2 regions of the Clostridium sp. CM041 genome follow, and region 1 is predicted to be linked to the other one. Evidence: riboswitches for the same ligand, from Rfam matches in the RefSeq annotation. Region 1 holds a riboswitch; the other holds the start of a gene.
What was found. Region 1 has a riboswitch for cobalamin ahead of ACWJJT_RS08615 (helix-turn-helix domain-containing protein). Riboswitches for the same ligand answer to the same signal wherever they lie in the genome.

Region 1 (3,933 bases):
AAAATTCAAAGGAGATGTGAAATGGGAAAAATTATTATTTTATGTGCCATTTTTCTAATGGTGGGCTTTTTCTTCAAATGGAAAAAAGGGGATGGGACACATAATCATCACCATGGAACCGGACATAAACACGGCGAAGGGTTTTCAATTGATTTTTATGCTTATACCTCTAAAATCAGACACTGGAATGCTACTTTTAAAGTATCTCTTTCTGTTGTGATACTGATTCTTTGCATTGTATTGGAAAATCCCTATGTATCCGTTGTGGTCATTATTGCAATGGGCTATCTGACCATTGTAAAAGGAGAGCTTCCAGTAAACGAATACTTGTCAATACTGGCGATTCCAATCATCTTTATCCTCCTTGGCACTTTTACAATTGCTATTGATTTTTCAAAGCAGCCAATGGGGCAGTATAACCTGTATCTTGGCTTCTGCTATGTGTTTACTTCTCAGGCAAAGCTTAAGGAAGTGGCGTTTTTGATTCTGAAAGTTTTTGCAGCTATAAGTGCCCTACAAATGATGACACTGTCAACTCCGTCCTCAGAGATTATATATGTGCTTCGAAAGGCACATGTTCCAAAGCTAATTGTAGAGCTGATGAACCTCATTTACCGTTATATTTTCATTTTAATGGATGTCTATACTAAAATGAAAAATTCCGCAGAATCCCGTCAGGGTTACTGTGATTTTAAGACTTCCTGCTATACATTTGGAAGCATTGCAAGCAATATGCTGGTTATTTCGCTTAAAAAGGCAAACGATTATTATGATGCAATGGAGGCCAGATGCTATGATGGCGATCTTATATTTTTGGAGGAAGATAAAAAGGTAGAGACAATACAGATTGCCTCTGCGGTAACATTTATAATTTTTTTGATTCTGATATGGGGCGTTACAAGATAGAAAGGAGCTATTATGGGGAAATCAATATTGAAGGTCGAAGATCTATACTACGTCTACGGAAATGGCAAGTCTGCATTGGACGGCGTAAGTGTGGATATCTATGAAGGTGAGAAAATCGCTGTTATTGGTTCTAATGGATCCGGAAAATCTACATTTTTCTTAAACATAAACGGTGTATTTACACCTGAACAGGGAAAAATAATTTACCGGGGTACTGTCGTTAATAAGAAGAATTTAAAAGGACTTCGAAAAAATATCGGGATTGTTTTTCAAGATGCGGACAATCAAATAATCGCATCTACAGTTAGGGCTGAAGTTGGATTCGGGCCAATGAATTTAAAGCTTCCAAAAGAGGAAGTACTCAAGCGAGTCGAGGAAGCACTGGCATACATGAACATATCAGATTTCAAGGATCGTCCGCCACACTATTTGAGTGGCGGTGAAAAGAAGCGAGTCACCATTGCGGGCATCATTGCTATGAAATCAGAAATCATTATCTTTGATGAACCGACTGCATCATTGGATCCTTTAAATGCATTGATACTAGAAGAAGTTTTGGCCAAGCTTGGTTCGGAGGGCAAGACAATGCTCATTTCCACCCATGATGTAGATTTCGCATATCGATGGGCGGAGCGAGTCCTTGTATTCTGTGAAGGGAAAATTATCGCAGATGGAACACCTTTAGAAATTTTCCAAAACACAGAAATTTTAAAACAGGCAAATTTAAAACAGCCAACAGTGCTTGAGATATATGAATTGCTTGTAGAAAAACATCTGCTGGAAGATACTAGTGCCTATCCGAAAAGTACGCAAGAATTCAAGGAAATGCTTGAAAGATAGTTGGGTTTTCTAGGCGTTTCAGCTTAGATTAATATAAATTTAAAACAATAGAGGAGGAAAAAAATGAATCAGAAAGAAAAGAAAATTATCTTTATTGCGATTGCTTTCGCATTAATTTTCGGGGTAGCCCCGGTAGCAAATGCAATGCACATCATGGAAGGATACCTTCCACCAAAATTCTGTATTATATGGGGTGTTATATGCGTTCCATTCTTAGTAGCAGGTTACTTATCAATTAAGAAAACATTGGCTAAGAACCGTAAATCCATCACTATTCTTGCTATGTCAGGTGCATTCATTTTTGTGCTTTCATCTTTAAAGATTCCGTCAGTAACAGGAAGTTGCTCACATATGACTGGTACCGGACTTGGTGCAATCCTATTCGGACCAATGGCAGTCAGCATCCTGGGGATTATTGTACTACTTTTTCAGTCAATTTTGCTTGCTCATGGCGGACTGACCACTCTTGGTGCTAATACGTTTTCTATGGCTATTGCAGGACCGCTTGTTACTTATGTAATCTACAAATTATGCCAGAAGCTCAAAGTCAATAAATATGTAGGTATTTTTCTGGCAGCATCAATCGGTGACTTATTAACCTATTGTGTAACAAGTTTTGAACTTGCACTTGCATATCCGTCTGCGAACGGCGGTATCGCAGCATCTGTAGTCAAGTTCCTTGCAGTATTTGCACCGACACAGCTTCCACTGGCAATTATCGAGGGTATTCTGACCGTTGTCATCATTATGGGTCTTGAAACATATGCAAAATCCGAATTAACAGAACTTGGATTCCTAAAGGGAGGCGAAAATTAATGGTAAAGACGAAAAAAAAGGTTTTCATTTTATTAATTATTGCTGCACTAATTGCCATTATACCATTATTCGCATTAAAGGGTGCTGAATTTGGTGGCTCAGATGATGCAGGAAGTAAAGTAGTTTCCGAGATTACAGGTACTGAGTATAAGCCTTGGTTTGAACCGGTTATGGAAACTTGGGTTGGTGGAGAATTACCAGGGGAAATTGAGAGTTTACTCTTTTGTCTACAGACAGGTATAGGAGTTGGTGTTCTATTCTTTTTCCTGGGAAGATTCGTAGAGAGAACTAAAAAAGAAAATCAGGGGAATAAAACTGAATAATGCTTTTTCATATAATTGGGATGAAAGTATCATTTATTGATTTAATATTATAATTATGGGTAATTAAAGTATTAATTGCTTTAGTTTAAAAGGGAAGACAGGTGGAAATCCTGCGCGGTCCCGCCGCTGTAAAAGAGGAGTCCTTATAAAAAATATCACTGGGAAACTGGGAAGGTTTTAAGGGCAATGAGACTTAAGCCAGAATACCTTTCTATAATTATACACAGTTAACTCTACGAGAGATAGGGAGGTGTTTTCAAAATATGGTGGTAAATGTAGAAAAGAGGTTCGAGTTGGTTAGCTATATGGCTGATATTGAAAAGGGGATTATTGAAAAAACACTGAATAAAAACGAAAACAATGTTAGCAAAACATCAAGAGAATTAAGTATTTCAAGACAAGATTTGCAATATAAAATAAAAAAATATAAGATAACCCTGAGATAATAAAGCATATGTATGCATATGATAATAAAAGGAGAAATGAATATAATGGGGAAATTAAAAAACGGATATGTTGAAATTTATACGGGGAATGGCAAGGGGAAAACGACTGCAGCTGTAGGATTAGCCGTACGTGCAGCAGGAAATGGATATACTGTATTTATGGTACAATTTTTGAAGGGAAGTAAAACTGGTGAGATTGAAAGTGCAAAAAAACTGGCTCCCTTTTTTAATATATTTAGGTTTGAGAAAAAAAGAGGTTTTTTTTGGACATTAAATGCAGAGGAAAAAAATGAATTAAAAGAAGAGGTACAAAAGGGATATGAATTTTGTAGGGAAGCATTAAAAGAAGAAAAATGCGACATACTTATCATGGATGAGGTAATGGGAGCATTGAACAATCAACTAATAAGTGAAGAACAACTACTAGAATTAATGGAGAATAAACCTGGTAATATAGAATTGATTTTAACAGGGAGAGACGTACCTAAAGCTATAATAGATAAAGCAAACCTTGTAACTGAGATGAAGGATATTAAACATTATTTTAACGAAGGAATACCATCTAGAGAGGGTATAGAGTTTTAATTATGAAAAAAAAGTTG
Region 2 (21,165 bases), 980 kb from region 1:
TTCTTTATACGTTTCCCAAACATGTCTTCTAATAGTTTTAAACTTGCTTTTTGCAGAAAAGCATTGAGCTCTATTTGGACATATCTCGCAATATTTTGCATTACCAACATATTCTTTATATCCTTCTCTTGTTGTCGTTTTATAATGTAAAGCCCTTAAGTCAGGGCATACGTAAATGTCCTGCTCTTTAACATATTGGAATTTATTTTTTGTGTACATTCCTTTTGTATGTGGAGACCTACGGTATCCCATTACAGATTTTAATTCCCTCTCATATAGTTCTTTACATATAAGATTTGTAGCATAACCAGCATCTGCACCAACATATTTTGTGTTAAAATTAAACTTTTTTATTTGCACATCTAATCTATCGATATAAGGATCAACATCATTTATGTTTCCAGGAGTAACATACACATCAGTAATTATGTTATGTCTGCTATCGACAGTTCTGTGATCTAAATATGAGAAGCCTTCCGGCTTGCCATCTCTCATCATATATCCACTGTCGGGGTCGGTTGTGCTAACTTTAGTTTCTTTTATTTTGGTAACAGGTTCTTTTTCTTTTAAAGGTTTTTTACCATGGTTTATTCTATCTTCTTCCACTGCTTTATTAAGTTCAGCTACATATTCTTTCGGCGTTTTTTCAACTTCAATTTTCACAAGCTTTCGCTTATTAACATTTGCTTTTAGGTGTGTAGAATCTGTGTAAAGTATTTTACCGGTTACCATCTTAAGATTTATAGCCTTAAATACTACTTCGTCAAATATTTTTTGAAACACATCTGTACCTTTAAACCGTCTACGTCTATTTTGGCTAATTGTTGAATGATCTGGAATAGGATCAGTAAGACTTAGTCCTAGAAACCATCTATAAGCCACATTTACTTCAATGTCCTTTACAAGTTGTCGTTCAGATTTTATTCCAAATAAGTACCCAATAAACAGCATTTTAAAAAGTATAATAGGATCTACGCCAGGTCTTCCATTATCTAAGCAGTAATATTTTTTAGTCAGTTCTCTTATAAAAGAGAAATCCATGTATTTATCTATATTTCTCAGAATATGGTCTTTAGGAACTAAATCTTCTAAATACACCATTTCTAGTTTTTGTTGTGTGAAGTTCTTTTCATTAATCATAATAATGCCCTCCGAATTATAAAGTTTGTATACTATATATATTCGACATTGATGTCCTAAAATCCTTTTTGAATATGAAAAAAACACTCCAATTTTAAATTAGAGTGTTTTACATTTTATGTTTGTCAACGGTCTGAAATAGGCCTTCAAAAGGCCTATTTTTTTACGTTATTAGATTCAGTGTATGTAGCAAGTTAGAGTGAGGTTAAATTGTCATCTCTAGTTCTACTTATTAATCTTTTCTGCAGCAATTCTTGTGAACCCAATTTTTATAGTCTTCTTGAAATCCTAAGTCAGTATAACAAATTAATTCTCCAGGAGAAATGGAATTAGTACATACCTGACAAGTAGAGTTATACTCAGCTGTCTTTGTAATCCCTAACCATAGGGGTTCATTAAGTTTTAAAAGTTCATGTTCTAGTTCATTATCTGTAAATTCCTTGCATACTAACTCACGTAAATAACCTGAAAAATTATTTTCTCCATGAGTTAATTTAGATTTTCGCAGTGCTAATTTATACACATGATCTGGCAGGTTAATTGATACTTTTTTACTCATTATTACTAACTCCTATAGTATTAATATCTACTGATATAATATGAGGGTTATTATAATTAGTGCACACTTTGTATCGAATATTGCCTTGGACGTGGTACTACTTTAAAGGTAATTATTAAAAAGTGCATAAGTAATCAATTAGAAGCAGATAGGATAGGGAACAACCTATATTAGTATTAACTACAAATTTGTTGTTGGGTATTTTTTTTCAAATGCAAAATCGGTTACTCTACTTAATAGATAAATAGAACTGCCCAAAAACCCGATCTGTTCACCAGTTAGTAAATTTAATATAGATAATATACCTAATAGTAGAAAACTAAATCCCGCTATAACAGTTGAAACTTTTTGTTGTTTTAGATATTTATTTAGTACATTCTTGTCTTGAATGTTCATTTCTAGTATTTTTTTTTTGGTATTATAAATTCCTAATAAAATGAGTGTTATTCCTAGAACTATTATAAGTGAACTCAGTGCTAATTTAAACATACTGTTACCTCCCATCATATAAATACATTTGCGATAGCCTGACAGAGCTATTGCTTATTAAATCATCTCCTGCGGAGCTGTATATTAACGACTTCAGAAGGGGATTTATACTCTCACTGAAGTTTTCTATTTGTTAGGGTAAGTAACGCCTACTTATAGTAGGTACTCCCACTTATAGAAGTGGGAGACGTTCCTTCAGAAATGTCGTTAAATTGTACTTTATTTATATGGTAATTGTAACATTAATTTTAATAACATTACATTTTAAATGTTATAATTGAAGTGTTTTTTGTTTCTCAATCGTTATATTAAGTGTAAGGACAAAAAAGGGGGTGATGGTTGTTCAAAAAGAACAGTTTGCAAACTATATAAAACAATATGAACGTTTAATCATTACTATTTGTCTATCATTTACAAAAAATTACTTTGATGCAGAAGATTTGGCACAACAAACTTTTTTGTCTGCCTATACAAACTTTGGTAAATTTGATGGGGTAAATTTTAAAGCTTGGCTTACAACAATTGCAGTAAATAAATGTAAAGATTTTCTTAAAAGTCCTGCAAGAAAAATTCGCAGCATACCTGATGAAGATTTTGAGGGTATAAAGGATAAGGGGGAAACACCTGAGGAGTCGCTTTTAAAAAAGCATAGTAGCGAAAAAATATATAGTTTATGTAAGAAATTAAAAGAGCCTTATAGGGCTGTGTCAGTAAACTATTTTTGTGAAGATATTAAACTATCTGATATGGCAAAAGACACAGGTCAAAGTTTGAAAACATTGCAAACACATCTTTATAGATCCAAAAAGATGTTGAAAGTTTTATGGAAGGAGGAGTTTATGTGAGTGGTACATTATTTAAAGAAAATGGACACTTAACTAAAATATCAATAAAAGGGCTTAAAGAGGGATCTCTAAGTGATAATGAACTAATTTTATTATCAGAACATATTTGCCATTGTGAAGGCTGTGCTGATGCTTTAGCTAATAGTTTCGATGATAATGAACTTACTGATGCTCCTTTAGGATTTGAGCAGGAAATACTAAACAAAATAAAAAAGAAAAAAGAAAGCAATACTCAATTTATCTTTTATTCTCTTAGGGTAGTAATGGCAGCAAGTATAGCATTAATGTTTGTTTTTTCAAATCCATTAAATTTTGTGGCCAATGCTAAAAGTGAAACACTGGAGGTAACCCCTATGAGTTTAAGTACTATAAACGCAATTAATGAAAGTCTCAATAATTTCTCGCAAAAAATAATTAACTTGGAGGTTTTTAATAATGAAAAAGGAAAAAAGTAAATTTTTAACCTTTAGTTTTTCAATGTTACCTGGTGCAGGTCACATGTATATGGGATTTATGAAGATGGGTTTATCACTTATGGCAGCATTCTTCTTTTTAATATTTCTTTCTAGCTGGCTTTCGATAGGGCCACTACTATTCGTTTTACCATTGATTTGGTTTTATTCGTTTTTCGATTGTATGAATAAACGTTATTCAACGGATGAGGAGTTTTTACTTTTAGAGGATAATTATTTATTTTCTCTTGATGAATTAGTGAAAATAGATAAAGGAATGTTTAAGAAACACAGCTTGATTGCAGGGATATTACTAGTGTTTCTAGGCATTTATTTAATATGGAATAACATCATAAACACCTTACTTGGACGTATGAATATGTCGGGCGAACTATATAATCTTATTAATGATGTAACAAGAATGGCCCCTCAGATAATAATAGGTATTGTAATAATTGTTGTGGGTGCAAAGCTTATTATAGGTAAGAAAAAAGAGTGTGATATGAATGATTAAGGGACGTAGAGTAGGAACCTTTACTACCGGAATAGTTTTAGTTATATTTGGAATAATGTTTTTACTACGATTAATAAATCCAAGTATTAAATATTCACTTATAGCATCAATGTGGCCCCTAGTTTTAGTTCTACTAGGAATTGAAATTATTGTAGCCTATTTAATAAACAAAGAAGAAATAATGAAATACGATTTCGGCGCAATAATACTGATAATAATGGTATCATTCTTTGCCATGGGTATGGGGTGTATGGAGTATACAATAACTCATATTGAACAGTTTAGAACTGTATTTTAACGACATTTCAGAAGAGGTCTAGCTTTGCAGGAGATGATTTAAGTTGGGAATACCAGTACTTTAATATATTTAAGTACTGGAAAGTTTCGTTAAGTAAGTGGCAAATAATTTGTACCAAAAAATAGTTCAAAGCCCAAAAGTATGCTATTTCCTGCAATTGTAGGGTTTGAATTGTAACTTTATGCATACAATGATATAATAAATATATAGGTAAGAATAGTGATAAATAATAGTTAAGATTTACAAATAAAATTTTTAAATTTATGAATGGGGTGAAGTCTGTGTTAGCTTATAATGAAAATATTTTTGCAGTTAAAAAATATCTAAAAACGTCTAACATAGTCATAGGTAAATTTACTTGCGTGAAAACTAATATGAAGTTAAATTATAATATAGTTAAAAACACCTAGAAAGGGATATGAGCTTTCTAGGTGTTTTATTTTTGGAATTCAAGAGCTAAAATATGTACAATTAAAAGGAGAGTTTAAATATGAATAAGAGTGAGATTATAATTAAGGGATTGCCTGTAAAAACAAATAGGTTAGAGAATGGAGATGTTAATTTATTATTTAAAATAGGAACTTATGATGATATGAGTTCAATTTATAGAGTAATTGTCAAAAAAGATTATTGGAGAGATGCAGTAATAGGTATGAAGGATGTAAATTATTTTGTAATTAAAGGTGAATTAAAAGCGTGCGTAAATAGCAAGGGAACCCCTTTTATTTCAGTTGAAGCATCATCAATTAAAATATTCAATCTGTTAAAAGATGCGAATGGTCAAATAGATTTAAATTACGAAATGCCAATTGGAACAGACGAAATAATGGATATTTCAAAGTTAGTAAATGAAAATGAAGATTTGTCGATAAAACGTTCAAAAAACAAAGCAATAAATTATATGAAGAATAATAAAAAGTTTAACAAACCTATTGTTATTAAAAAAGGAAGCTTTGTAATTGTATCGGGCCATGATCAATATGCAGCAGCGCAAGAACTTGGAATAAATAACGTGCCAGTTTCATATGAAGAAAATTAGTAAGTCAAAATTATTTTTTTATTTTGCTATTTATATTAGTTTTTAATATTATCTACAGTCAGTGATGTGAATATGTTTGAACATAGTATGCAAACAGGCTATAATATATTAAATACAACATATTGTTTATTTTATATAAATGTTTGGAGGGAGAAAATGGTTTGCAACAGCTGTAAGAATGAATTTACTAATATTAATGGATTAAAATTTTGCCCATATTGTGGAGAGAAAATAGAAGAAAAAATAGATTTAGAAGATGAACAGCTTACTAATAAAAATAATAACAGGGATAAAGAAAAGACAGTTGGTGTGGACAAAAAAGAGGAAAAACATCAGGAGACGATAGCGATGCCTGCAATAACTGAGGAAAATATAAAAAAGGATAAAAGGGATAAGTTTTTTGCTTATTTAAAAAAAACATTTGTGCATAAGAAAGTAATTATACCTATAATATCATTATTAGTTGTTACCTCGGTCGCAGTCTTTGCATACACAGTTTTTATTGTTAAACCAGTGGATGAAGTGAAAATAAAAGACGACTTGCTAGGAAAAGTAGTAACTCTTCCTAAAGGAACAGTAATAAAAATAAGCAAAAATGATATGAAAAGCTTTAAGATAAATAGTAGGAATACATATAAGGGCAAGGATGACATAAAAGTAGATTTAACTTTAAACAATGGCGCTATTGAGGCAAAGACTTCTTTGGCTCTAGTATATAATGATGAAGGAAAAAATCAATGGAAGATTAGCCCTAAAATTATAGTTGAGAGCGTTAATTCATTGAAACCGTTGGTAGGTATGAATGAAAAGAAGTTTTGGGCTGGATTAAAAAAATTAAGTATTAATATTGCAGATATACCAAAAGCATTAGGTGGGCAAGATGTTACAAATCTTGGCATGGTTTCAAGAACACCGGATTTAGAAAACAAAAAAGAAGAAATTTTGGTGACAGCTTCTATAGACAGTGGACTTCTGGTTTCTACAGGAAAGATAAAGTGTAAGCTTATTTTTGATAATGAAACTTGGAGAATTGATACCATTGAAGAAAACAGCGCAGAAGGCTCTAAATTAGTCTTATCACCAACTTTTTCTGATGAAAAGGTTATTGAAACTATAAAAGAACAAGGAGTGGGAGAAACAGTATCCTATTCAAGTTTTTTTGGTGGTAAAGAGTTTGCTATAAATGATAGATTTACTAAAAACATTAATATATCTGATAAAAAGTTTGATGTACAAAATGGAACATTAATTGTTACTGCGAATAGGGAAAGTATAGTAGGAGAAATAAAGTTGGAATTATCAACTAATTATACTTTCTCAATATCTTTCGCCAATATATCTTTTTTAAATAGGTCAAAAACTACCGTTAATAGTGGGACAACAAACAATGTCTCTACAGAGGTAATAGTACCCTCTATTACAAATGCTGAAATTGAGGGGAGTAATCTTCTTTTCTGGTGGTCTAATAACCATAAAATAACAACGGAAGAAGCGAAGACCTTTAAATCTAATGAAATATTGTCTAAAAAGGGATTAGATAATATAAAATATGTTTATGGAAGTATTACTTATAAAGATGATAAAAAGAATGAAAACAAAAACGTTTCTTTTGTAGCACTATATTTTCTTGTTTACGATGCTGACAAGGGATATAATTGGAAATTAGATAAACTAGTTGGCGAAGATTCGCCCAATTATAAGGCATATAAAAATCAATAGATGGAACAATTTATTGCTTGGCTCATAAGATATTTTATAAATCTTATAATGCAAAGGAGCAGTTATGTATAATAGATATAATAGGATAAATCCGAGCATTGTTAGTTATGCAAGTGGAGATGTAAATGGTGATGGAATAACAGATGCTGTGTACTTAACAGGTATAAAGACACCAGATAGTCCATATATTCAAAGTATCAACCTTGTAATTCAAGATGGAATAACAGGTGGGTTTGCTAGTATACCACTTAGTGAAAATGCAGGATACAATCCTACACTATTTTTGGGGGATTTTACAGGAGATGGTGTAGAGGATATTTTAATAAGTATTGCAACAGGTGGTAGTGGTGGAATAATGTACTATTACATTTATTCGTTTATTAACAATGAAGCAAAATTACTATTTGACTTTAATGTATATAATGAGCAATATAAATACGAGGTTACTTATAAAGACGATTACAAGGTTGAAGTTATCAGTAAGAAAAATAATCAAAAATACATTATAGATATATCCAACAAGGACGCCGATTATTTAAATGAAATATACGACGAAAACGGAAAGCTAAAGAATCCAATCAACGGATTCGTTGATCCTATAAGCGGCTTATATCCTGTGGATTTTGATTCAGATAAAGTATATGAGCTATTGGGTTATCAAAAAATAGCTGGAAGATACCATGCAGACTCCTTAGGATATGTTTTAAATACTTTAAAATGGAAAGATAAGATATTTGCTTTGGATAATCAGCAAGTAGCTATTAATGGATTACAAGTATAGGTATACTTGTAACGACAGTTTTGGAGGAGAGCGAGAAACGCTCTCCTTATTTTTTGAATAATTCTAAGTAATCTCCATACCCTTCATCGCAGAGCTTATGAATTGGTATAAATTTTAGTGAAGCACTATTTATGCAATATCTTAATCCACCCTGGGAAATCGGACCATCGTTGAATAAATGTCCTAAATGACTGTCACCATATTTGCTCCTTACTTCAGTTCTCATCATACCATGGGTTGCATCCTTATTTTCTTTAACGTTAGCATCCTCAACAGGCTTTGTAAAACTAGGCCACCCACAACCTGAATCAAATTTATCAAGAGATGTAAATAAGGGCTCTCCACTATTAATATCTACATAAATGCCTTCTTCTTTATTATTCCAAAATTCATTTTCAAAAGATTTTTCTGTGCTGCTTTCCTGACTTACTTCAAACTGAATTGGAGTTAAGATCTTCTTTAGTTCTTCTTTACTTTTTTTAGTATAAACTTTATTATCCATAATAATGCCTCCTTAATAATGAGTATAATATTTATTGCACCAATTAATAGTTATTATATACTAAATACATTATAAGCAACAGGGGTAAAGATGTTTTGAAAATAGTATCCTGAGGGTATTAATTCTCTAGTTAATATAATTTATTTTTAATATATTTGGTTAATATGTAAAAGAATAAACTTTTAAAAATCGCACTATTTAATTATACTGTTCAAGTGTTATAATAAGTAAGGGGTGGTAATAAAATGTCGAAAAAAAATTTAAAAGTAATTCTTTTTACAACGATAGGGATTATATTAATAGTAATGGCAGTATTTATGTTTAATTTTTTTACAAAAGTAGATAGTGCAACAAAAACATTTGATACATATAAGAATAAGTGGGTAAAGCAGGATTTCAAAACAATGTATAGCATGCTTTCAGTTAAAACTAAGGAAACAATAACTGAAAAGGAATTTGTAGACAAATACAATGCTATTTATAGTGGAATAGAGGCTAAAAGTATATCTATTAATGTGGAGAATGAAGATAAAATTAAGGAAGGAAATAAAAAAGCTATAAATATACCATTTTCTATAGTTATGGATACTGCAGCAGGGCAATTAGAAATGCCAGGCTACCAGGCAACTATGGTGAAGGAAGAAATTAACAACAAAAATCAGTGGACATTGGTTTGGAATGAGAAAATGATATTTCCTAGTATGGAAGCGGGAGATAAGGTTAGGATAGAGCCAGAAGTGGCTATACGCGGAGAAATTTATGATAGGAATAAAAAACCACTTGCAATAAATGATTTAATTGTTACGATTGGAATAAAACCTATTACATTTATTAAAAATAAGGATGCTAATATATCGCAGATGGCTAAGATACTAGATATTGATGCTTCAGTTATAGAAAACAAACTAAAGGATAATGAAAATTCTGATCAATTTATACCGATTATTAACATATTGCGTAGTGAAAAAGTAAAAATAGATGGAGTTATGAAGCTTGACGGCGTAATCCAGAACAAGCCTAAAGGTAGAGTATATCCAGGTGGGGAAGCTTTGGGGTCGCTTATAGGATACATAAAGCCGATAACTGCGGAAGAACTACAAAAGAATTCTAGTAAAGGGTATAACTCATTTAGTTTAATAGGAAAGGCAGGTCTTGAACAGGTTTATGAAGACAAGCTTAAGGGTGAAAATGGGGCAACAATATATATATCAAAACAAAATAATAATAATAATAAGGTTGTAATTCTTAAAAAAGAATCAAAAGCAGGTGAAAATATAACATTATCAGTAGATAGTGAACTACAGAAGAAAATATATGAAGGGATGAATAAAGAGCCGGGAGCCAGTGCAGCAATAAATCCAAAAACTGGAGAGGTATTGGCTTTAGTAAGCTCGCCGTCATATGATTCAAATGCAATTACTACTTATGTTTCTAATACCCAAAAGGCAGAATGGGAAAAAGCAGGGGATCCATTTAAAAATAGATTTAAGGCTGTATATTCTCCAGGGTCTACATTTAAACTGATAACGGCTGCAGTTGGGTTAGAGCAAGGGAAGATAAAACCTAGTGAACTTATTAACATACCGGGAAACGAATGGCAACCAGATAAATCATGGGGACTCAATAAGGTTACTAGGGTTGGTGAACCGAGAGAGTCAGTGAATTTACAGGATGCATTTGTATACTCTGATAACATATATTTCGCAAAGGCAGCTCTTAATATAGGTAAAGAGGAATTTATAAAAGGATGCAACAGTTTTGGAATAGGTCAAAAGCTTCCAATAGATTATCCAATAGCAAATTCACAAGTAGCCAATGGTAACAACATTAAGAATGATGTAGCATTAGCAGATACTGGTTATGGTCAAGGGGAGGTCCTTATGAGCCCACTTCACCTTGCACTATCGTATAGCGCAGTTGTTAATGATGGAAATATTATGTCTCCAACTTTAGAAAGTTTGAATGAAAAGGTAAAGGCTAAGGTATGGAAAGCTAATGCAATTTCCGCGGATAATATAAAATTTGTAAAAGATGGTCTCACTGGAGTTATCGATAACCCAAATGGTACAGGTCATGCGGCAAAAGTTGATGGGCAAGCTCTCGCGGGTAAAACTGGAACAGCGGAACTTAAGAAAGATGACAAGGATAAAGCTGCAGAAGAAAATGGATGGTTTATATGTATGGATACAGCTAATCATAAAATAGTAGTATCAATGTTAATGGAAAACGTTAAAGAGAAAGGTGGAAGTCACCATGTGGTACCTATTGTAAAAGGAGTAATGGAATATTACTTAAATAAAACACTGAAATAGCGTTAGAAAGTAGGTAGAATGATTTACATTGCTTTAATATTTTTTTGATGTTACAATAAAAATAGTCAACTTAATAAAAATTGAATATTGTTTTAGGTGCCCTGTAACAGGGGTTAAAAGGGAAAGTGATTATAAAACCACTGCAGCCCACCGCTACTGTATTAGAGGATGAAATCCAAAGAACCATTGGGAAACTGAGAAGGTTGGAGAGTAAGATGATGCTAAAGCCAGTAAACCTGCCTATTGCTTGAAATTTTAGTCTTCGGAGGGAGGATGAAAAATGCGTAATTTAACAATAATATTGGGTTATCCAATATGTGAAAAATTCAATTGCATTATTCCACATCCTTGAGATGTGGTTTTTTTGTTTGGTGATTTTTTTATATAAGGGTATATTATTAAAATAATAAGGAGCACACTATGAAAAAAATTATACTTATAACAGGTGGCGCAAGGAGTGGGAAAAGTACATATGCTGAGAAGCTAGCTAAAGAAGAGAAGGGCAACGTACTTTATATTGCAACTTCAATTCCGTTTGATGATGAAATGAAGGACAGGGTAAAAAAACATAAAGAAAGAAGACCAGCTTCTTGGTATACTTTTGAAGGCTATAAGAATTTAAAACAGGTATTCTATAACGAAGAAATGCAGTTTGATACGATTTTATTAGATTGTATTACAATAATGACTACAAATCTTATGTTTGAAAAAGGGGGGGATAATTTCGATGATCTTAATAATCAAGCTATAAGTGCAATGGAAAAAGGGATTTTACAAGAGGTAGCAGTATTTCTTGACGAAGCAGAAAAAAACTTAAAAACAATAATTCTTGTAACTAACGAAATTGGCTCTGGAATTGTACCAGAATACAAGATGGCAAGGGTTTTTAGAGATATTGCGGGTAGAGTTAATCAGTATATTGCATCAAGGGCTCAGGAAGTTCATATGGTGGTTTGTGGTATTCCAATTAAAATTAAATAAGTAATTAAGAAATTAAAATTTATGGAGGTAACTTATGTTTAAAAGAAAAAGTATAATAAGTCTAGTTTTAGCTGTTTTTGTTTGTGTTGTATTTAGCGCGTGTGGTAGCAAGGGTGAGAATAAAGGGTCGCTTAATACTACTAAAAAGGAAACTAACGCTGTAGTATATCCGCTAAAGGTAGTTGACTCATATGATAGAACGGTCATCATTGAAAAAGAACCTAAAAGAATTATTACAATTGCACCAAATATAACAGAGGGAATATATGCACTTGGTAAAGGAAGCAGTGTAGTTGGTAGAAGTGATTACGATGATTACCCAGCTCAGGCCCTTAAGGTTACATCTGTTGGTGACTTATTGCAACCAAGTGTAGAGAAAATTGTTGAATTAAAACCTGATGTAGTTATTGTATCAGCTCTTTTTGATAAGGCTATTATTAAAAAATTAGAGGCTCTTAATATAAAGGTTGTAGCGCTTGGTGGTGAAGAAAATTTTAATGGTGTGTATGACACAATGTCAAAACTTGGTCAGGTTGTAAATGCTAGTGGGGAAGCCCAGACAATAGTATCAGATATGAAAAGGAAAGTTGCAGAAATAACTGATAAGGTTAAGGATGCTAAGAAGCCAACAGTGTACTATGTAGCAGGATTTGGCAAGAGTGGTGATTTTACAGCAGGAAAAGATACATTTATAGGTAGTATGATAGACATTGCTGGCGGAAAAAATGCTGCGGGCGACGTAGTTGGTTGGAACTACAGTGTAGAAAAGCTTGTAGAAAAGAATCCTGATGTGCTAATTTGTTCAAAGCTCTATGATTCAAAAAAAGGTATAGAAGCTACCAATGGTTACAAAGATTTGAATGCAGTTAAGAATGGCAAATTATTGGAGATTGATGAAAACATTATTGTTAGGCAGGGACCGAGACTTGCAGAAGGACTTGAAGCAATTGCTAAATTAGTTCATCCTGAACTTTTCAAATAAAAGGGGTTAAATAACCATGACGTTTATAGAAAATAAGAGTTATTATCGACGAGTTTTTGCAGTAGGGGTATTTTTACTCCTAATTGTAATGATTGTAGCAACAAATTTTGGGGTAGCAGATATTTCTTTAAAACAGACAGCCCTAATTATTATAAGCAAAATTCCAATATTAAATAACAGTGTATCCTTAGATGGAATTAATCCTACATCTGCAATCATATTGGTAAAGTTAAGACTTCCTAGAATCATTTTATCCTGTTTAGTAGGAGCAGCACTTTCAGTGGTTGGTACTTCTTTTCAGGGTATTTTCAAAAATCCAATGGCAGATCCATTTATTCTCGGAGTTTCATCAGGGGCTGCACTTGGGGCCACTATAACCATGGTTTTTCTTAATGAAATCAATTTTTTAGGGATGAGCATGGTGGCATTCAATGCTTTTGTAGGTGCTATAATAACTACTTTTTTGGTTTATAATATTGCGAGAGTCGGTACTAAAGTTCCAGTTACCACACTTTTACTATCGGGTGTTGCCATAAATTATTTATTATCATCCATTATTTCATTAATGATGACCTTTAATAGAGATAATATTGAAAAAATAGTTATGTGGACGATGGGAAGTTTTTCAACGGCTGGATATCACGAGGTAATTTTACTGTTTATAATAGTAGTTCCCTCAATTTTATTTATTTTTACATTTTCAAGAGATCTGAATATTATGGTTCTTGGAGAAGAGAGTGCTAGAAGTCTTGGTGTAGATGTAAATGGATTAAAAAAGTATATACTTTTAATAAGTACTTTGATGGTGGCAGCAGTCGTATCTGTAAGTGGAATAATCGGATTTGTAGGCCTTATAGTGCCGCACTCTATTAGAATGATTTTTGGACCAGATAATAGGGTGGTTATACCATTTTCTGCGCTTGGTGGAGCTATATTTTTAATAATTTGCGATACGCTTGCAAGGGCAGTAGTGCCTCCATCAGAAATACCAGTTGGAATTATTACTTCAATTTTTGGAGTTCCATTTTTTATATATTTATTATATAGAACAAAAAAGAAGGCGATGTAATTGATAGAAATAAATAACGTAAGTTTTTCCTTTGAACAGGAAGTATTAAAGGATATTAGTATAAACATAGAAAGAGGAAAATTTCACACTATTCTAGGTCCAAATGGTTCAGGTAAAACTACCCTTCTAAGGATATTATCAAAATCACTGCAACCTGAAAAAGGTAAAGTTTTTATTGATGAAAAGGACTTAGCCCAAATGAAATCAAAGTTTTTAGCAAAGAAAATAGCAGTGGTACCGCAAAGCACAGAAATCGAATTCGATATTTCAGTACAAGATATAGTTCTTATGGGAAGAACGCCTCATATTTCTAGATTCTGCTCAGAAAGTGAAAAAGATATGGAAATAGCTATAAAAGCTATGAAAATGACAAACACTTGGAGTCTTAGAAATAAAAGCATAAATGCATTAAGTGGCGGAGAAAGACAACGAGTGGTAGTGGCAAGAGCAATTGCCCAAGAAACAGGAATAATTCTTTTAGATGAGCCTATTTCTCACCTAGATATTCATCATCAAATTGAAATGATGAATCAATTAAAACAATTAAATGAAAATAAAAACATAACAATAATTGCTGTGCTACATGATTTGAACATAGCGGCTGCATATAGCAATCATATGATACTAATGCATGATTGCTTAGTTTACAAAGATGGAACTCCAGAGGAAGTATTAACAGAAGATATAATTAAAGAGGTTTACGGATTAGATGTATATATAACTAAAAATCCTAAAACGGGTAAAACTTTTATTATGCCATTTTAGTAGCAAGGGTAATCCTTTGCTACATTTATTTTTTTGAAACAATATGGGAAAAGAGATATAATGGAGGAAGGGGATAATAAAAATGATATCCTACAGATATTTTAGTCGGTGTAGCTTTAGGGCTTATATGTTGTAGAATAATAATATACCCTTTTAATAAAGTAAACAATAATACCAAGGCTAGTATATAATAGAAAGAGGTGACAAGGTTAATATTAGTACTTAATGGAATTGCAGTTTACAAAATGATAAGGTATTCTCTTGGGCACTTATCATTATGCTTACGGAAAAAATTTACTAGAGATGAAGGTGGCTTTATTATGGGTATTTTAGTTTTATTAACAATCATTTCTCCTTATACGACCATAATACCATTATTATATATGATATATATGGTGTTATTTAAAAAAATTAAGATAGATAAAAATTATTGGAATATAGGACTTTGCTTACTATTTATTTGGTCTTTAATAGTAGGAGTTATAAATTATAGTTTTACATCAATTGTTGCATCGTTTGCTCTCTTTATATATCTATGTGTTAGTATTTTTTTGCAAAATTATTGTAAAAATGAAAATATGGTGGAAAAGATATATATGCATTTAGTGTTTTTTTCTCTCTTCTCAGCAATTTTTGGAATTATTGAGAGAGTGTTATATGAGTATTTTAATTTTAATATTTGGGGTGGATTTCTTCAAAGCACAGCTCAGCCAGCAGTTAATGGTAGAATATATAGCACCTTTGGAAATCCTAATGTAGCGGGGAACTGGTTTGCTATAATGATTCTTGTAGGTATCTATTTTTGTAGCATTAAATCTAAAACTGCAAAATTATTTTATGAGACAGCGACAATCCTCTTTGTTATTGCATTGTGTTTAACGGGATCGCGGGGTGCTTTTATGGGGCTATTATTTGGCGTTTTTATATTTTATCTACTTAAAGGTAATAAAAAAGATATATGGCTGTTTATCACAATATTTATAATTACGGCTGTAATTACTTTTGTACCACCAGAAATGCTTAAAAATTTAACCGGACATGATTTCGATACCTCATTCAATAGTCGTTTTGGAATATGGGATGGATGTTTAAAAATGATAAAACTTAAGCCTTTTACGGGTTGGGGTATTATGGGGATAACTGACCATGGAGAAAGCTTCATGAAAGGGTATTATTATGCAACCTTATACCACGGTCACAATATCTGGATTACTATTATGACAACACTTGGAGCTGTTGGGCTTCTCATATATACCTATATGAAAATTAATTTATTCCGAAATTTAAAGATACTTCATGCACAAAATTGTAGATTAGTTCCAATGCTGGCGGGTATTCAAGCTGTAATAATTGGGCATGGACTGGTTGACTTTACAATGATTGCACCACAAGCTGGGTTATTATTTATAGCTAGTTCAGCTATAATAAACGCCCTTATAAAACAAGATAATATCAAGTGAGAAAATTATAATAGATATAATAATTTCATTATTAATAGACTAAATTTAAGTCGTTATATTATTTTTGAGTTTATTATTTATTTATTTATTTGAAGAACAAAGGAATTGATAATATTTAGTCGAATTAGATATATTAGTAATAAATATTTTGGCTTGCAATAATTTCAAATACGAAAGGAATTTTTAAATGGAGGATTATAAAAATAAAAACATCAAAATAATAGAGATTGATCCATATCTCAAGCCGTTTGAAAGTGATATTAGGTTTAGAGTGGACCGTTATACATCTTGTAAAAAAGAATTACTTGGTAATAATAAAAGCTTTGACTCTTTTGCGAGTGGCGACTTATTTTACGGGTTCCATTTAATTAAGGGGGGATGGGTTTATAGAGAATGGGCCCCTATGGCTGATGCTCTTTATTTAATTGGCGATTTTAACTCTTGGAATCCTCAAACACATCCATTGATAAGAAAAGAAAGTGGAAATTGGGAGATTTTTTTGCCAGGGGTACAAGCCCTAAAACATTTATCCTATGTTAAGGTAAGGGTAGTGGCTAAAGGTGTATCAAGAGATAGAATTCCTCTTTATATTAAGCGGACGATGCAGGATCCTATTACTAATGATTTTGTAGGACAAATTTGGCAACCAGACTTTGAATTTAAGTGGCGGGATAGTGAATTTCATGTTGATAGCGAATTGCCATTGTTTATATATGAGGCTCATGTAGGTATGTCCCAGGAAAAAGAAGGAATGGGTACTTTTAGCGAGTTTACAGAAAATATTCTTCCAAGGATAAAGGCTGCTGGTTATAATACTGTGCAGCTTATGGCGGTAATGCAACATCCATATTATGCCTCTTTTGGTTATCAAGTATCTAATTTTTTTGCTGTTTCATCTTGGTTTGGAACCCCTGAAGAGCTTAAAGCATTAGTTAATGCTGCCCACCTTATGGGAATTGCGGTATTACTTGATTTAGTACACTCTCATTCAATTAAGAATATAGCTGAGGGGATTAATGAGTTTGACGGAACTGATTATCAATTCTTCCATACTGGAGTTAAGGGGAATCATCCAGCATGGGGTACAAAACTTTTTAATTATGGGAAGCCAGAAGTTCTTCATTTCCTTTTGTCGAATATTAAGTTTTGGCTAGAGGAATACCATTTTGATGGTTATCGATTTGATGGTGTGTCATCGATGTTATATCACCACCAAGGGCTTGGAGTAGTGTTCTCGGATTACAGTAAATACTTTAGTATGGATACGGATATAGAAGCAATTACTTACCTTCAATTTGCTAATGACTTAGTAAGAGAAGTAAAACCTAATGCAGTAACTATTGCAGAGGATATGAGCGGAATGCCTGGAATGTGTCTGCCAGTTGATTTTGGTGGCATTGGCTTCGATTATCGTTTGTCTATGGGAGTGCCTGATCTTTGGGTGAAATTGTTAAAAGAACTGCCAGATGAAAAATGGAGCATGTGTCAGTTGTGGCACGAGTTAACTAATAGACGGCCTAAGGAAAAGAATATAGGGTATTCTGAATCACATGATCAAGCACTTGTAGGTGACAAGACCTTAATGTTCCGTTTAGGTGGAAAGGAAATGTATTCTCACATGCTAAAAAGTGATGATAATTTAATAATAAATAGAGCAGTAGAACTTCATAAACTTATTAGATTTATTACTATAACTTTAGCTGGTGAAGGCTATTTAAATTTCATGGGGAATGAATTTGGTCACCCGGAATGGATTGACTTCCCAAGAGAAGGTAATAATTGGAGTTATAATTACGCAAGAAGACAATGGAGTCTAATGGAAAATAAAGATCTTAAGTATGAATATTTGTCAAATTTTGATAAAGAAATGTTAGTTTTATTAAAAAGATATAATGTTTTAAGTGCAACAGACCTCCAAAATCTTTGGACTGATGATAAGCAAAATATGATTGCTTTCAGAAAAGGTGAATTAGTATTTTTATTTAATTTTAATCCATCTGCTTCTTTCTCAGAATATGAACTACCTACTGGCGAGATGGGTGAATATAAGATTATCTTTAATAGTGATGAAACGATATTTGGTGGCCAACACAGAATTGCAACAGATTATATATACAGCGCGAAAACATTACGAAATAAGGGGAATAAACCTGGGATTATAGTGTATTCACCTAGTAGAACTGTGCTAGTTCTAAAGAAAGTTATTCAAATGAGTGACCCCTGCCCGGCAATGGAAGGGTAGAAAATCATGAATTCCTAAAAGTAATGATATGTAATATATGACAAAATAAAAACACCTAGAAGAAATTCTTCTAGGTGTTTTTATTTTGAAAGATTTGAAAGTAGCTTATAGAAGAGGTATTGTTAAAACATAATTGGAAATATACTCATTCTCATTTATATTCTATATTGACATTTTGGAATATTTTGATAATCAGTTTTCTGTTGGAACTTACACTTTCATTAATCAAAAAATGCAAAGAAAAAAAGCAAATGAGGTATTTATACATTGCATTTATGAACTTGTAGGTTGCTTTGGGATTGGGTACAGTAAAGTTGATGAGGAAGATAAAATATCTTACTATATGGAGGCATCTGCATATTTACATACAGCTATATCTATATTACCTTTTACGTCCTATGCTAACGTTGAAAATAAAACTGGAGAGGCTTTCTCGTTATTTACATTTTTCGCAAGATACAAAGTTAAGTCAACATTTATGGATTTTCTTAAAGACTGAAAAATATAAAAGATAAGCAGAAGGCTGTGTTTAAACTTTCGGCTTATCTTTTATATTATTAAAATACATACCATATGATGTGCTAATTACTATATAGTATGAACTTTCTCCGAAAGTGACTTCAAATAAGAAGAGCAGAAACATTGAAAATTCATTTAGTAATTCTTCTTTTGGCAATATAAAATTCTCGTGAGCCTCCTGTAAGGAAGGCTAGGGAACCGGCTGTAAGCCGAATGTGAGCGTTAGAGAAATTTATATTGGCAAAAGATTAGAATTATTTGATGGAATTTCACGTTTCAAGCTCTTATTTCGAATCACGCAGGAGAGATTTCATACTGATTGTACTATTTGCTCTTACCCCCTTAATGAAGTTTCCCCCATTAAATACTTGTCAATATTTTTAGTAACTGCGCGACCTTCATATATTGCCCAAACAACTAATGATTGGCCCTTTTTCATATCTCCAGCTGCAAAAACGCCTTGTAAATTAGTCATATAATTATCATCTACAATAACGTTTCCGCGGTTATCAAAGTCTAAAGCTAAGTCCGTAAGCATACCTTCATGTTGTGGATGCAAGAAACCCATAGCTAAAATAACCAAGTCAACTTTGAGCTCAAATTCTGAACCTGGTATTTCACTCATTTGTTGCATGCCTTTTTCATTACGTGTCCACTCAACTTTAGATGCATGGAGCGTAGTAACTTTGCCATCTTCACCAGTGAATTTTCTTGTAGTAATATTCCAATCGCGGTTGCAACCTTCTTCATGAGAAGTAGTAGTTTTTAGTGTTCTAGGGTATGAAGGCCATGGCATTGTGTCGTCTCTATCTACAGGGGGCTTTGGCATAATTTCATATTGATATACGCTCTTAGCTCCTTGCCTTATTGCAGTTCCAATACAATCTGAGCCAGTATCTCCGCCTCCGAGTACCAGTACAACTTTGCCTTTAGCATTTATTTCGCTAGCTTCTATTGTTTTGCCTGAAACCCTTCTATTTTGTTGTTTTAGATAATCCATAGCAAAATGTACACCTTTTAATTCTCTGCCTTCAACTAATAAATCTCTAGGAATTGTACTACCACCAGTTAAAGCTACTGCATCAAATTCAGATAAAAGAGTGTCTACAGAATAATCAACTCCGACATTTACATTAGTTTTAAAGCTAACTCCTGCCTCAATCATAAAATCCACTCTTCTTTTAACTATACTTTTATCTAATTTAAAATCTGGTATGCCATATCTTAAAAGCCCGCCTATTTCATCGTCCCTTTCAAAAACAGTTACATCATGGCCTACAGAATTAAGTTCATCAGCTGCCGCAAGGCCCGATGGACCCGAACCAACAATAGCGACCTTTTTACCAGTCCGAACTCTAGGCTCTAAAAGGTTTGTCCATCCTTTTGAAAATGCTTTTTCTATAATATTTAATTCTATTTCCCTTATTGCAACAGGGTCTCCATTAACTCCTAATGTACATGAACCTTCACAAGGGGCGGGACAAATCCTGCCAGTAAACTCTGGGAAATTATTTGTAAGGGTTAATCTGTTATATGCTTTTTCCCATTTGTCTTTATATACCATGTCATTCCAATCTGGAATTAAGTTTCCTAGAGGGCAACTCCAGTTACAAAAAGGAACACCACATTCCATGCATCTTGCACCTTGCTGACGCAGTTTTTCAACTGGAAATTCTATGAATAATTCTTTAGAGTCCTTAATTCTATCTTTTACAGGGCGTTTATTTGCAGTTTCTCTTTTGAATTCTTTGAAACCATGCAATTTTCCCAAATTTAACACCTCCAAAAATTGAAAACTGAGAACCGTCCCTAAAGAGAGACAGTTCTATAGCTTCTATTTACCTTCTAATATTGCTTTGTAAGCGGTTGGTATTACTTTTTTGAACTTTAACTTGTATTCTTTCCAGTTATTTAGAATTTTACTTGCTTTATGGCTGTTAGTTGCTTCAAAATGTTCTTTTATTATCGAATGGAGTTGTAATAAATCTGGTTGTGAAGTTATTAATTCTACCTCTATCATTTCCATATTACAGTTTGATTTTAATGTTTCATCTTCGTCGATAACGTATGCTATACCACCGCTCATTCCGGCTGCAAAGTTTCTTCCTGTTCTTCCGATAATAACTACAATTCCACCTGTCATATACTCACAACCGTGGTCTCCAATTCCTTCAACTACAGCCTGGGCTCCTGAATTTCTTACTGCAAAGCGTTCGCCTACTAATCCGTTTATAAACAACTTACCAGAAGTCGCTCCATAAAGAATTGTATTACCCGCGATGAAGTTTTCGTCTTGAATAAAACTGCAATTTTCTGGTGTCTTTACAATTATTTTAGCACCTGATAACCCTTTGCCAACATAATCATTTGCATCTCCTACTAAGTTTAATGTTAATCCATTAGCACCAAAGGCTCCAAAACTCTGACCTGCTGCCCCAACAAAATTTAATGTTATTGTATCGTCAGGAAGTCCAGCGGCGCCATATTTCATAGCAAT

Region 2: another riboswitch for cobalamin. It lies ahead of cobU (bifunctional adenosylcobinamide kinase/adenosylcobinamide-phosphate guanylyltransferase); the one in region 1 lies ahead of ACWJJT_RS08615 (helix-turn-helix domain-containing protein).

What each region holds. Positions count from the first base shown of each region.
Region 1 covers NZ_CM143648.1:1,838,928-1,842,860, reverse strand. The annotation lists gene cbiQ (cobalt ECF transporter T component CbiQ) at 58-906, shown strand; gene ACWJJT_RS08630 (energy-coupling factor ABC transporter ATP-binding protein) at 919-1,746, shown strand; gene ACWJJT_RS08625 (energy-coupling factor ABC transporter permease) at 1,810-2,562, shown strand; gene ACWJJT_RS08620 (energy-coupling factor ABC transporter substrate-binding protein) at 2,562-2,885, shown strand; cobalamin riboswitch at 2,926-3,114, shown strand; gene ACWJJT_RS08615 (helix-turn-helix domain-containing protein) at 3,149-3,331, shown strand; gene ACWJJT_RS08610 (cob(I)yrinic acid a,c-diamide adenosyltransferase) at 3,377-3,916, shown strand.
Region 2 covers NZ_CM143648.1:845,366-866,530, reverse strand. The annotation lists gene ACWJJT_RS04180 (IS1182 family transposase) at 1-1,140, opposite strand, end outside; gene ACWJJT_RS04175 (hypothetical protein) at 1,373-1,699, opposite strand; gene ACWJJT_RS04170 (hypothetical protein) at 1,880-2,188, opposite strand; gene ACWJJT_RS04165 (RNA polymerase sigma factor) at 2,521-3,033, shown strand; gene ACWJJT_RS04160 (hypothetical protein) at 3,030-3,488, shown strand; gene ACWJJT_RS04155 (hypothetical protein) at 3,469-3,999, shown strand; gene ACWJJT_RS04150 (LiaI-LiaF-like domain-containing protein) at 3,992-4,297, shown strand; gene ACWJJT_RS04145 (hypothetical protein) at 4,579-4,707, shown strand; gene ACWJJT_RS04140 (ParB N-terminal domain-containing protein) at 4,788-5,336, shown strand; gene ACWJJT_RS04135 (hypothetical protein) at 5,493-7,055, shown strand; gene ACWJJT_RS04130 (VCBS repeat-containing protein) at 7,120-7,836, shown strand; gene msrB (peptide-methionine (R)-S-oxide reductase MsrB) at 7,883-8,338, opposite strand; gene ACWJJT_RS04120 (penicillin-binding transpeptidase domain-containing protein) at 8,584-10,650, shown strand; partial or broken gene ACWJJT_RS04115 (hypothetical protein) at 10,706-10,768, shown strand; cobalamin riboswitch at 10,728-10,908, shown strand; gene cobU (bifunctional adenosylcobinamide kinase/adenosylcobinamide-phosphate guanylyltransferase) at 11,071-11,631, shown strand; gene ACWJJT_RS04105 (ABC transporter substrate-binding protein) at 11,666-12,613, shown strand; gene ACWJJT_RS04100 (FecCD family ABC transporter permease) at 12,630-13,682, shown strand; gene ACWJJT_RS04095 (heme ABC transporter ATP-binding protein) at 13,683-14,447, shown strand; gene ACWJJT_RS04090 (O-antigen ligase family protein) at 14,768-15,907, shown strand; gene ACWJJT_RS04085 (alpha-amylase family glycosyl hydrolase) at 16,095-18,149, shown strand; gene ACWJJT_RS04080 (hypothetical protein) at 18,283-18,648, shown strand; gene ACWJJT_RS04075 (glutamate synthase subunit beta) at 19,003-20,439, opposite strand; gene gltB (glutamate synthase large subunit) at 20,503-21,165, opposite strand, start outside.